2 linked regions of the Gimesia maris genome follow. The protein of the gene in region 1 interacts with the protein of each later gene in a pairwise test. Links are inferred from orthologs where the notes say so. Each region holds a gene or a part of one and is shown on either strand. Other genes may lie near its edges. The genes, in order: GmarT_RS18985 and dnaE.

Region 1 (5,690 bases):
CACGACGACGATTGCTGGGAAAGGTCCTTTCCCCGCTTTAGGGACGAAAATGTCTGCCAGCAGCTTGCGGGTTCCCGTCTGTCCGTAGACCACATTCAAATGGGGAGTGATGGTTTCCGGAACTGTGGTGGCTGGACGCTTTGATTTGCTGTCTGTTGCGGAGACAGCGGGTTCCGGCATACAGCCGTAGGCATTCATGCGCTGACGATACAGACCGCCAAAGCCTGTAATATAAAGCGAACGCATGTCCGAGTCGCCGAAGGCACAGTTGATGGGGCGTGTGGGCGTAGGGATTTTTGCCAGCAGTTTCCCCGCCGGATTCCAGATCCAGATGTCAGCAGGTCCTGCACAGTAGACGTTTCCAGCGCGGTCGACGGTCATTCCGTCTGCCCCTTTATCGGGACCGGAATCCATTTTCGCAAACAGCCGCCCGTTTTGGATGACGCCGGGACTGGCGACATCATAGGCCCAGATTTCTTTGGGAACATAGGCGGCGACGTACAGGGTTTTACCGTCCGGTGACAGGATCAGTCCATTCGGCGTTTTGATATCTTTGACAGCCACTGACTGTTTACCTTCGGGAGAAATCCAGATCACTTCACCCGAACCGGTGAGAGTGTAATAGATGCCTCCCTGCTGGTCGACGACCAGATCATTAGGTTTGCGGGGAGGTTTGGCATCCGCGGGTTGACCGGCGATGGGAGTTTTCGTTTTACCACTCAATACACAGATCTGACTGTTTCCGTTATCGGACAGAAACAGTTTGCCATGATTGAAATAGCTGGCACTGATCCGGCCGGCGTCATCCAGAAAGACCGAAACTTTACCCGTGCGCGGAGAGTAGCGATACAGTTTGCCTCCTTTGACATCCGGAAAATACAGGCTGCCTCCCCCATCCCATGCGGGGCCATCCGCCAGACCGAAATCACTGGCGATTGTTTCCAGAGCAGAAGAGGTGTCAACAATGGAATCCTCTGCGTGAACCTGATTGGATAGCATGGTAAGTGCCAGGAGTAATAGAGCGAGCGGTTTCATAGATGTTTCCTGATATCTGAGGAAAGAAGTTCCCATTTAAAGTACGCAGTTAGCCTGCCGGCTGAATATTTGACTTGTGCTTCTGCAGGGCGGGTATGGCAAAAACCACTGAGGGCACATACAATCAGGGGAGGCAATAATATCAATCCTGGATCTCCGGCTTTTTGAGCGAACCTCTGCGGCATAATTCGTATCGGAATTTCAGACAGCAAACCAGTGTTTCTGTTCTGATGTTGAATGTGAAACCAGGTTCGTCTAATTTCCATTCTCAATAAACTGAATCTGCAGATCAATCGTTAAGGGGGCGAATGAGCCTGTTCCTTACCAGAAACTTCCGCAGCCAGTCCAGGGTATTCTATTCTGTCAAATTGAAAAAATGAGAGATCACTATGAGCGAGGAAGGTCAGGATTCCGATCAGACAATTATTGAACGCCGTTTTATCAGACTGATTCAGCGGGGGCGCTGGGAGTTTGTGCAGCGAGTCAACACTACAGGAGTGGTCTGTCTATTTCCGCTGACCGTGGACCAGCGCGTGATTTTCGTTGAGCAATTCCGTCCGCCTGTGGATGCGACCGTGATTGAATTCCCGGCAGGTCTCGCGGGTGATATCGCTGGTCAGGAGGAAGAACTGCTGGAGACAGCGGCTGCCCGGGAACTCCTGGAAGAGACTGGCTACCAGGCGGGACAGATGGTGGCGCTGGGGTCGACTGTGTCCTCTGCGGGACTGACGGACGAAGCGGTCGAATTTTTTCTGGCGCTGGATCTGCAGAAAGTCGGTGCAGGAGGCGGCGATGAATCCGAAAAAATCACGGTGCACGCGGTCCCGTTTACAGAAATCGAAGACTGGCTGGATCACGCGCGACAACGGGGGTGTCTGCTGGATGCCCGGATTTACGCCGGCCTGTATTTTATCACGAAACATATTCAGAAAAACGGGTGAGCGGTTCCTGCATTCATGAAACAAAGAAGATAACATGAACTGCCGTTAATAAAGTTGATGAAACCAACATTTCCATATCAGAGAACGAGAATCAAATGAGTGAAGAATGGATTGCCGATCGGATGCATCTGATTGATGCGTCTGGCATACGTAAAGTATTTGACCTGGCAGCAAAGATGGAGAATCCGATCAACCTGAGTATCGGACAGCCCCACTTTGACACACCGGATTCCATTAAAGATGCTCTCTGTCAGGCAGTACGGGATGGTAAAAATGCCTACAGCCAGACACAGGGGATCGCGCCACTGATCGGTAAAATTCAGGCACAGGTCGATGAGAGCTACGGTCATGCCGACCGTCAGGTCTTTATCTCCAGTGGCACGAGTGGGGCATTGATGCTGGTCTTGAATGCCCTGGTCAATCCTGGTGATGAGGTAATCATTTTCGATCCGTACTTTGTAATGTATACGCACCTCACGCGTCTGGTGGGGGGGAAGCCGGTTTTCGTGGAGACCTATCCGGACTTTTCCATCGATATCGAAAAAGTCCGTGCCGCGATTACTGATCGCACAAAACTGATTCTGTTTAACAGCCCGAGTAACCCGACCGGACACGTGGCTTCTGAAGAGGAGATCCGGGCGCTGGCGGAACTGGCGGCGGAGAAAAATATTGCGCTGGTCAGCGATGAGATCTATCGTTCCTTCTGTTATGACGAGCCCTTTGTGAGTCCGGCTGCGTATAACGAGAAGGTCATCGTGATCGATGGCTTCAGTAAATCTCATTCCATGACCGGTCATCGAGTGGGCTTTGTGCATGGGCCTCAGAGCGTGGTTCAGCAGATGATCAAGCTGCAGCAATACACGTTTGTCTGCGCGCCCCATCCGGTGCAATGGGCGGCGCTGGCGGCACTGGAGTGTGATATCTCAGATCGGGTCGACGAGTATCGGGAAAAACGTAATCTGATGCGAGAGCTGCTCTCGGAAAAGTACCAGATCTCCGGTGCGCAAGGGGCGTTTTACATGTTTATCCGCACTCCCTGGGGGACAGCAACCGAGTTCTGTACTGCGGCAATTCAGAATAATCTGCTGATTATACCGGGTAATGTGTTCAGTGGTCGGGATACGCATTTTCGTATTTCGTATGCCCAGGAGAATCCGATTCTGGAGCAGGGAGCCGCAATTCTGAATCGTCTGGCAGACCATCCCATGTGAAAAATCCGTTAACGGCCTGATTAACTCCCGGCTGAAGCCGGTTTTTTGAGACAATTGAAAACTTTCTCTATACCTGAAAGGGTATCACCTCTATTATGGAGAGAGTGTGCTGCTTTCTTTCAGTGATCAAACGACTTACGATACTGCCAGATAACAACTTATGCCATCTGAAAAGCCGCAGAATAAGACCAGTAAGGTTTCAGCAGAAACCCCTGACGATCGCTCTGTCTCTCCCCCTCGTGAGCCGGAGGGGTTGCGTCTACCCCCAGTGGGCAGTTTCGTAGAAGCTGATTCCACACAGGAAACCATCTATCGTTCCAGTGAGACCACACAAAAGATACATCCCCCTGTAGAATCAGGGAGTCTGATTGGCAAACAGCTGGGAGATTTCAAGATCTTACGTAAGCTGGGGCAGGGGGGAATGGCAACCGTGTATCTGGCCGAGCAGGTTTCGCTTAAACGTGAGGCTGCCATCAAAGTCATGCACAGTGAGCTGATGAGTGATGAGACGCACGTCAGACGGTTTGAACGGGAAGCCAAAGCCGCCGCCGGATTGACCCACCCCAATATTGTCCAGGTTTATATGACAGGTGATTTTGAGGGAACGCATTATATCGCGCAGGAATATGTGCGAGGCGTCAATCTGAAAGAACATCTGGCGCGAAATACTCCGCCTGACTGTACCTTGATTTTACGGATCATGCGACAGGTTACTGCTGCCTTGAATGCTGCGGCAGAAAAGGGGATCGTGCATCGGGATATCAAACCTGAAAATATCATGATCACCTCTAGAAAACTGATCAAGGTAGCTGACTTTGGTCTGGCACAGATTGGTCAGACGGAAGAACGGGTGAACCTGACCCAGGTGGGGACCACGATGGGAACCCCCCTGTATATGAGCCCGGAGCAGGTCAACGGCAGAAACCTCGATCAGCGGAGCGATATCTATTCGCTGGGAGTGACCTGTTATCATCTGATTTCAGGTAAGCCTCCCTTTCACGGTGAGACGGCTTTGTCGATAGCTGTCAAGCATCTGAACGAAGCAGCTTACCCACTGAAAAAACGTCGCCCCGATTTACCTGAAGAACTATGCAACCTGGTGCACCGGATGATGGAAAAAGATCCGAACAAACGGCCCGGGAACGCGGCTGAGTTAATGCAGGAAATCAAAAAGATATCGGAAGACAGTCCGGGGATTCGTAAACGCAGCTGGAGTGAAATGCTCCCTTTCCAGGGAAACCGAAGTTTTCAGAAACAGCTGCTGGCATTTGTGCTCGCATCCTTCTGTCTGGGAGGCGTGGCTGCTGCGGTCGGCTGGGTGAATCGTCCTGGTAATCCGCTGGAGGCGCCCTTCACGGTCTCCGGCAATGAGGATTCGGAACCGTCGTTTATCCCTAATGAAGAAAATGCATCCAGGCAGTTCTTTCTGGCGACCCGTCTGGGTGTCAGCGAAGATGCCTGGCAGGCCGTCATCAGCAATTTTCCGGATAATGAAATCTATACACCCAAGGCTAAAATCCGCCTGGGGGTTTTGTTAATCAGGCCGGGACGGTATGAGGAAGCCAAGGCGATTTTTCAGGAACTGGTCAATTCGGGTCAGGCTGAACAGGTTACCAATGGCTATGCGGGTCTGCTTGTCTTGGAAAGCCTGAATGGTCATCCGCGAAAATCCCAGGATATCTGGGAACTTTATGTGAATAACCACCAGGAGCAACTGGATGGCGAATTGAGAGAGATCGTCTATGACGCATTGGTATGGAACCAGAATTCTCCTGAAATTGAGAAGAAAGACTATAAAAAACTGTTCGAGTCATTACAGAGCGAAGAAGAGCAGAATTTTACTCCCTGATATCGGGGGCCATGCCGGTAGGTGTTCTGAGAATCTTCGGGAGTCTCCTTGACGGAAGCGCTGTCATTTTTCAGAAAATGTTATATAATAAGCTCTTGTACTGAATGGGCCGAGAGTTTTTCTGGATCTGTGAGATTTGAAGGCAGATTCAGATCAGAGTCTCGGTACCGGTTTGTTCAACTTTATCAGTCAAACTCCAGTCTAGTCGGGCACAACGGTGGCGATTTTACAAATACTCAAAGGGAAGGTTCCCGAACAGATCGTCGAGCTGAATGGCGACCGTGTGATTATGGGACGCCACCCGAATTGTGAGATTGTGCTCGATAATGTCGCCGTCAGTCGTTATCACGCCCAGATTCTGGAGAGCCATGGCTTTTTTTACCTGGAGGACCTGCACAGTCGCAATGGCACACTGTTGAACGGAACTGTCATTGAAGGGCGTACCGAACTGCATGAGAACGATACGATCAGTATCTGTGACATCCAGATGCAGTTCCTGCTGGACTATCAGCAATCTCCTGATTTCATAGATTCCGCGATTCAGCAGACACTGGAAGTCGCGAATCAGTCACTGAAACAGGACTCTCATCTTTCACTGGATGACACGGAACCTGCTGATGGCGTGCTGGATGGGTCTTCCATCATCAGCTCGCT
Region 2 (6,938 bases), 2.0 Mb from region 1 along the record:
CCGTATCCTGGAGAGATTAAAATCCGGTCGATTCGCGTACCTGGGCAGCCCCGAAAAGCTGATGAATAATACCTATGTCGAACATCTGGTCGATGCCATATTCCTGGCTCTGTTCAACGAAGACGCATTGAGCCAGACATACAATATCACAGATGTCTCACTGGTCAGTAAGCGCGAATTTATTTCCACCATCGCGGAACTGGCTGAATATCCTCCACCTAAGAAAGTAGTCCCTCTGCCAGTCGCCAGAAATCTGGCCCGCGTAATGGAAGGTCTCTGGAGATTTCTGGGCAAAAAACAGGCCCCGATCCTGTCGCAGGCACGCATCAAGTTTCTGGGACTGAACCTGGATTTCAGTTCGCAAAAAGCGCAACAGGAACTGAATTATCAGCCACAAAAAACTTTTCAGCAGTCCATGAGTGCTACCATCGAATGGTTTCGCACTCATCATAAATTACCATAATTCAATTCCGCTTATGAATTCTGCGTAAAATCCATGAGAATGCAGCTGAGTGCTGGAATCTGGCAATTGACCTGCCCCATAGCTGAAAGTTAGAATAGTATCCATGGAAAGTTCACCAACGCAGTCACCTGATCAATCAGACCATCAACGGCAATCTGTTCAGAAACCGTGGTCATGGCGGCGATACATTATCACTTCCACGATCCAAGTCACTGTCTTTCTCCTTTTGTATGTGTTATCCATCGGCCCTTTATTCTGGCAGTGGTACGCTTCATTTAACTCAATGAGTTCGCCATTCTTCGCTGCGTTCTACACGCCGCTCCTGTTGGCGTGTGACCTGATTCCTCCCCTGTCTGATGGAGTGAACTGGTATATCAACCTCTGGATCGGTTGAAAAAATCTAAGTAAAGCTGCTTCGGGCTTTAAAAGAACGATGTAGTAACTCACCTCTTTCTTCTGTAATACTTTGCAGCGACAGTGTGAAATTCAAGCGTACTTTCATCAATCAAAGTACATATCAAAAACCAGAAGTGAAGTATCTTTTGGTAGATTGACAAACCAGATAATCCCCATACACTCAGGGAATGGAATGCTGTAGCAGAGTCCTCTCCAGCTTCCGGAAATCACAAATCTCTCACAGCCAGAGCTGTATTTTGCCTGGATGGCATTTATAAAAGACGGGAGCACGGAATAATATGAGCGACCCCAGACCTTTTGCTCACCTGCATTGTCACACTCACTTCAGTATGCTGGATGGTGCCAGTCGCATCCCCGAAATGGTAAGTAAAGTCAAAGAAGCGGGCATGAATTCGCTCGCGATTACTGACCACGGCAACCTGTACGGTGCGATGGACTTCTATCAGCATTGCCGCAGTCAGGACGTGAATCCCATCCTGGGGCTGGAAGCCTATATCGCCCCCCGGAGCCGTTTTGAAAAAGGGGCTTCGCGAATGAAAGAAGCCAGTTTTCACCTGACACTGCTGGCACAGAACCGGCAGGGGTTCGAAAACCTGATCAAGCTCTCTTCGGCATCCTACCTGGAAGGTTTCTATTACAAACCCCGTATCGACAAGGAAATCCTGGAGGCACACAGTGAAGGCCTGATTCTGCTGACAGGCTGCGCCGCCGGTGAACTGTCACACCACATTCTGGGTGAAGACTGGGAAGAAGCAGAAAAATTATGCGCCTGGTATGAAAAAGTGTTTGGCGACCGAGTCTATATGGAAATCCAGAATGCAGGTCTGGAAATACAGCGGCAGTGCCTGGAAGGAACCGTGGATCTGGCCAACCGCATGGGATTGCCTCTCGTCGCGACCAATGATGCACACTATGTCGATCAAAAAGATGCCGAAGCGCAGGATGTCTTGCTCTGCGTGAGTACACGCGCCGTCGTCAGCGATGAAAAACGCATGAAAATGACCGGTGACCAGTTCTTTGTACGTACCCAGGATGAGATGTATAATGCATTCCCCGGACTTGAAGATGCGGTCGCCAGAACCCAGGAACTTGCAGAACGCGTCGACATCCAGATGTCGGATAAAAAGTTCTACCCGGTATTCCAGCCACCAGATAATTTGACCGACACGCAATACCTGCGAAAACTTTGCGAAGAACGTCTGCCCATAAAATACGGCGACGAATTGACGCAGGCGCACTGGGATCGACTCGATCTGGAGCTCGGCGTGATTGAACAAATGGGTTATTCCAGTTACTTCCTGATCGTCTGGGATTTCGTGCAGTTTGCCGAAAACGAAGGGATCCCCTGTACGGCTCGTGGATCAGCGTGTGGTGCCATCGTCGCATTTCTGCTCGGAATGTCCCAGGTCTGCCCGCTCAAGTATGACCTGCTGTTTGAGCGATTTCTGGATCCCAGCCGTACCGAACCGCCCGATATCGATATCGACTTCTGTCGTGATCGACGCCAGCTGGTGATCGATTACACCAAGCAGAAGTATGGTGAAAAAAGCGTGGCACAGATCGGCACCTTTGGAACATTGAAAGCCAAAGCGGCGATTCGTGACGTAGGACGTGCGCTCGGCGTTCCCCTGGCGCGAGTCAATGAAATTGCCAAGATGATCCCGGAATCATTGGGGATCAAACTGAAAGACGCGTTAAAAGAAAGCCCCGATCTGCAATCTGCCTACGATCAGGATTCGGAGATCAAACGACTGCTCGATCTGGCCATGCAGCTGGAAGGACTATGCCGCAGTGCAGGCACACACGCGGCAGGCGTCGTGGTGGCTGACCTGCCGCTCTCTGAAGTTGTTCCGCTGCAGTCCATTACCGGTAAGACCGACATCATTACACAATGGGATGGTCCCACCGTCGAATCGGTGGGACTGCTCAAGATGGACTTCCTGGGACTGCGCAATCTGACAATTCTGGACAAAGCCGTTCAAAACGTCAAAAAACATCGGGGCATCGATATCAATCCGCATAAGCTCCCCCTGGATGATCAGGAAACCTTTGAACTGCTCCAGCGAGGAGAAACCAAAGGGATCTTTCAGCTGGAAAGTGGCGGGATGCGTGATCTGCTGACCAAAATGAAGCCGGACAAGTTCGAAGATATTATCGCAACTTCCGCTCTGTACCGACCGGGCCCTCTGGAAGGGGGGATGGTGATGCAGTACGTGGATGTAAAAAACAACCGGATCCCGATTCCCAAAGTTCATCCCATTGTCGATGAAATTCTGGATGAGACCTACGGCGTGATGGTCTACCAGGAACAGGTCATGCGGATTCTGAACCGCGTCGGAGGCATCGAACTTTCTGCAGCGTACCGCTGTATTAAAGCGATCAGTAAGAAAAAGCTGAAAATCATTGCCGACTTCAGGGATCAATATCTCGAAGGCGCCAAAAAAAGTGGCGTGGATGTCAAACTGGCAACGGACCTGTTCGAAATGATCGAAAAGTTCGCTGGTTACGGGTTCAATAAATCACACTCGACCGCCTACGGTGGAGTCGCCTACGCGACCGCATATCTGAAAGCGCATTACCCCAAAGAATTCATGGCGGCTTTACTCTCCTGCGGCATGGAAAGTCATGAGCGAATCACCGAACACGTTGATGACTGTCGCCGTATGAAAATCGAAGTACTCCCGCCAGACATCAATCGCTCCGAAGTAGAATTCAGCGTAGATGGTGAAAAGATCCGCTTTGGCATGGGGGCGATTAAAGGGGTTGGCGAACAGGTACTTGAAGCTGTCGTTAAAGAGCGTGAAGAGAATGGCCCTTTTACCAGCCTGTACAACCTGTGTGAACGCGTCGATCCTAAAACCCTCAACAAGAGCACGCTTGAAACCCTGATCAAGGCAGGGGCCCTCAACAGCCTCGGCGGGAACCAGGCGCAGTTAATGCTCACAGTTGAGCGTGCAGTGCAATCCGCCTTGAATATTCATCGCGACCGGGCACGCGGTCAGAAGAGTCTGTTTGGCGACGAAACGGTTGACGAAGAAACCGGTGCAGAAGAAGAAGCATCATTGCCGGAAGCAGAAGACTGGCCGCGCGCACAAAAACTGGGCGCCGAAAAAGAAGTCTTCGGCTTTTATCTCACTTCACACCCACTGGCTGAGATGGGAACCTCGCTTACCAAATATGCTCAAAATCAGACCAATGAACTGGCAGAAATGGATGACCGGGTCGAAGTCATTCTGGCAGGCATGGTTTCTTCGATCAAAATGGCAGCCACGAAAAAACCAAGCAAGAACGGGAACACCCGCTATGTGAACTTTGACCTCGAAGATCCGCACGGACTGGTTCGCTGTATCATGTGGCCCGAACAGTTCGCATCAATGGGCGAGAAGGTCAAGATGGAAGCAATGGTCATTATCAAAGGGAAAATCGACAAACGGGGCAGGGAACCCAATGTTATTGTCGATCAGCTGCTCACCTTGAATGATGCCCGGAAGCAGTTTACCGATCGTCTGGCTATCAATTTTAAGCGCGGAGTACACACCAGGCAGGATATGGTCAATGTTCACGATGTATTGACGCAGTTTCCCGGCCAGACAGAAGTCATTCTGGTCGTCGATTCGGTAGACCAGGAGAAGCCGGGCACACAGCTGCGGTATGTACTCAACCCTCCCGGTAGTCTGCGCGTTTCCTGCAGTAATGAATTTGAAACACAGTTAACTGCCGTCATCGGACAAAGCCATATACATTTCCATACACCGGTCAAGAAAAAAAATACCAATGGAAGTCTGGGCCGGTAACCCTTTTGCATCTACAGACTGTATTTAAAGTACCTGTTCTGCCATTTTTAAAGAAATCTTGGTGTTCCCTGCTGCCGAAAATAAGATATAGTTACGCTGCAATCGGGTCGTTTTGTTGTTCCAGGGACTTAATTGATGAAAAAAACGGGAATCGTGATATTGGCGCTGGTTGGACTTGCAGCTGCCTTCCTGTATCCTTCCGCGAATTCAAATCGTAGACAGTCAGGCAGAGCTCAGACTCACAATCAGAAACGGGTTCTGCATCAGATTCCAGCTCGTGTGACTTCCAAAATCAAACCTGCTGAAACCCAACATCAGCCTGAATCCAATCAGAAATCCGCAGAACTTACCCCTGAAGAACTCCTGGCACGTCTCGTTGGAAAATGGGAACAGACCAAAAGTACCAGCAGGCAGATCCTGACCATTAATGAAAACGGTACAGCCACAATGGTAATTGAACCACAGGGGATCTGGCGTTCGGTTCTGGGCAAAAAAGTCACAATCGATATCGAATGGCGATTAAACGCCGCCACTTTGACATTACGGGCTGTCGGCGGGAGTCCAGAAAACAAGCTGGATTACATCAAACAACTCTGGGGAAGTGAGTTTGTACGTGAGATTCACTCGATCGAAGAAAAAATGTTCACATTGAGGGATGACCAGGGAGATGTCAGTCAGAAGTGGATTCGAACATCCTATTAAACTGATTCAGAAAATCCTCAAAACAGCCCCTCCCCATGACAGCCAGCTTACTTGTACTCTCCCTGATTTCGCCTATCATAGAGCACTACAAGACCCTGACATCAACTGCACACTCTTACACAGCCCGAAATCCTGTCCTGCCACAACAATGCGTCGGTGGATTCAGAAGACATTCAGGGTCCATGATGTGCTGACTGATACAGGCTCCGAATTCCATAATTTTCGCCGGAACGCCCGGCCTACTTCGCAAAACTCGCTCCTTCTGCACTGAAAGATATCTTTGATGAACAATCAGGTCACTTCATCTCCTTCACGCTGGCAAATACTCGCAGATCAGGTTTTAACCGGTTACCAGATCACCCGTGAAGAAGGCTTGGAAATCCTAAACTCAAGTGATGATGAATTGCTGGACCTGCTGTCTGCCACCTATCGCATCCGACAGAAACATTTTGGAAAACAGGTACAACTTTACTACCTGAAAAACGCTAAAAGTGGTCTCTGCCCGGAAGATTGTGGCTACTGTTCACAGGCTCGTGGTTCCAAGGCTGATATTCCTAAATACCGCATGCTCAATGAAGAAAAACTGCTCGAAGGTGCGAAAGCCGCTGATGAAGCGAAAGCGGGAACCTACTGTATCGTCGCCAGTGGACGTGGACCGACAGATAAAGAAGTGGAGCATGTCGCTTCTGTCGTGGAAAAAATCAAATCCTCGTTTGATTTGCGAATCTGCTGCTGCCTGGGTCTTTTGAATGAAGATCAGGCGAAACGTCTGCAGCAGGCCGGTGTGAATCGCATCAATCATAATTTGAATACCAGCCGCGAATATTACGAAAAAATCTGTACCACGCACACCTATGAAGATCGCCTGCAGACATTGAAAGTAGCCCGGGAAGCCGGCATGGAACTCTGCAGTGGCCTGATTGTGGGTATGGGCGAAGTCCCGGAAGACATTGTCGACGCCACTTTCGAACTCCGCGAACTGGAAACCCGCTCTATCCCGGTCAACTTCCTGAATTCCATTGATGGTACCTCACTCGAAGCCGTCGATGAACTCGACCCCCGGTATTGTCTGAAAGCACTCTGTCTGTTCCGGATGGCGCATCCTGCCACAGAAATTCGTATTGCCGGAGGCCGCGAAGTCAATCTGCGTTCGATGCAGGCCATGGGGCTCTATGCAGCCAACTCCATGTTTGTCAGTGATTACCTGACAACCAAAGGACAGGCAGCTGAAGCAGACTATGAAATGATCGCCGATCTGGGATTTGAGGTGATCATTTCAGGGCACGAAATGGATGCGACTAAAGATGAGCCCTCAGAACTGGCTGCCCAGGCGGAATCCTGCTGAAACAGTCAGACCTCTCGACAGCGTTTGAGCCCGGATTCCAGAGCGCATCACATTTAACAATAGCGTCTCCCGATCTATTATACCCGATCCAAATGGCCTTGGAGACGCTAGAGTAAAACTGGATGCAGTCTCAAACCCCTTACCTTGATTGAGGTTGTACAAAAAGCGGTCTCCGCTTATGATCTCAACCTCGAAATTGAATGCGCGCGATCAGCGT

What was found.
Region 2: the proteins of GmarT_RS18985 (region 1) and dnaE interact in binary tests that used the Escherichia coli proteins (3 or more experiments, as listed by UniProt). The link is inferred for Gimesia maris from one-to-one orthologs.

Annotation. Positions count from the first base shown.
Region 1 is NZ_CP042910.1:5,154,395-5,160,084, reverse strand. Bases 1,333-4,129 are described here. They hold GmarT_RS18985 (pyridoxal phosphate-dependent aminotransferase), read left to right. Parts: upstream 1,333-2,071; coding sequence 2,072-3,187; downstream 3,188-4,129. Other genes in these bases: GmarT_RS18980 (serine/threonine protein kinase), read left to right, coding at 3,348-4,129; GmarT_RS18990 (NUDIX hydrolase), read left to right, coding at 1,425-1,976. Also shown: GmarT_RS18995 (SMP-30/gluconolactonase/LRE family protein), read right to left, coding at 1-1,035; more of GmarT_RS18980, read left to right, coding at 4,130-5,036; GmarT_RS18975 (SpoIIE family protein phosphatase), read left to right, coding at 5,254-5,690. UniProt on the Escherichia coli protein: Shows aminotransferase activity with methionine and histidine as substrates, and to a lesser extent also with phenylalanine.
Region 2 is NZ_CP042910.1:3,142,817-3,149,754, reverse strand. What follows is about bases 830-4,874. They hold dnaE (DNA polymerase III subunit alpha), read left to right. Parts: upstream 830-1,158; coding sequence 1,159-4,674; downstream 4,675-4,874. Other genes in these bases: GmarT_RS11720 (hypothetical protein), read left to right, coding at 4,810-4,874. Outside these bases: GmarT_RS11730 (NAD-dependent epimerase/dehydratase family protein), read left to right, coding at 1-463; more of GmarT_RS11720, read left to right, coding at 4,875-5,376; biotin synthase BioB, read left to right, coding at 5,660-6,721. UniProt on the Escherichia coli protein: DNA polymerase III is a complex, multichain enzyme responsible for most of the replicative synthesis in bacteria. This DNA polymerase also exhibits 3' to 5' exonuclease activity. The alpha chain is the DNA polymerase catalytic subunit.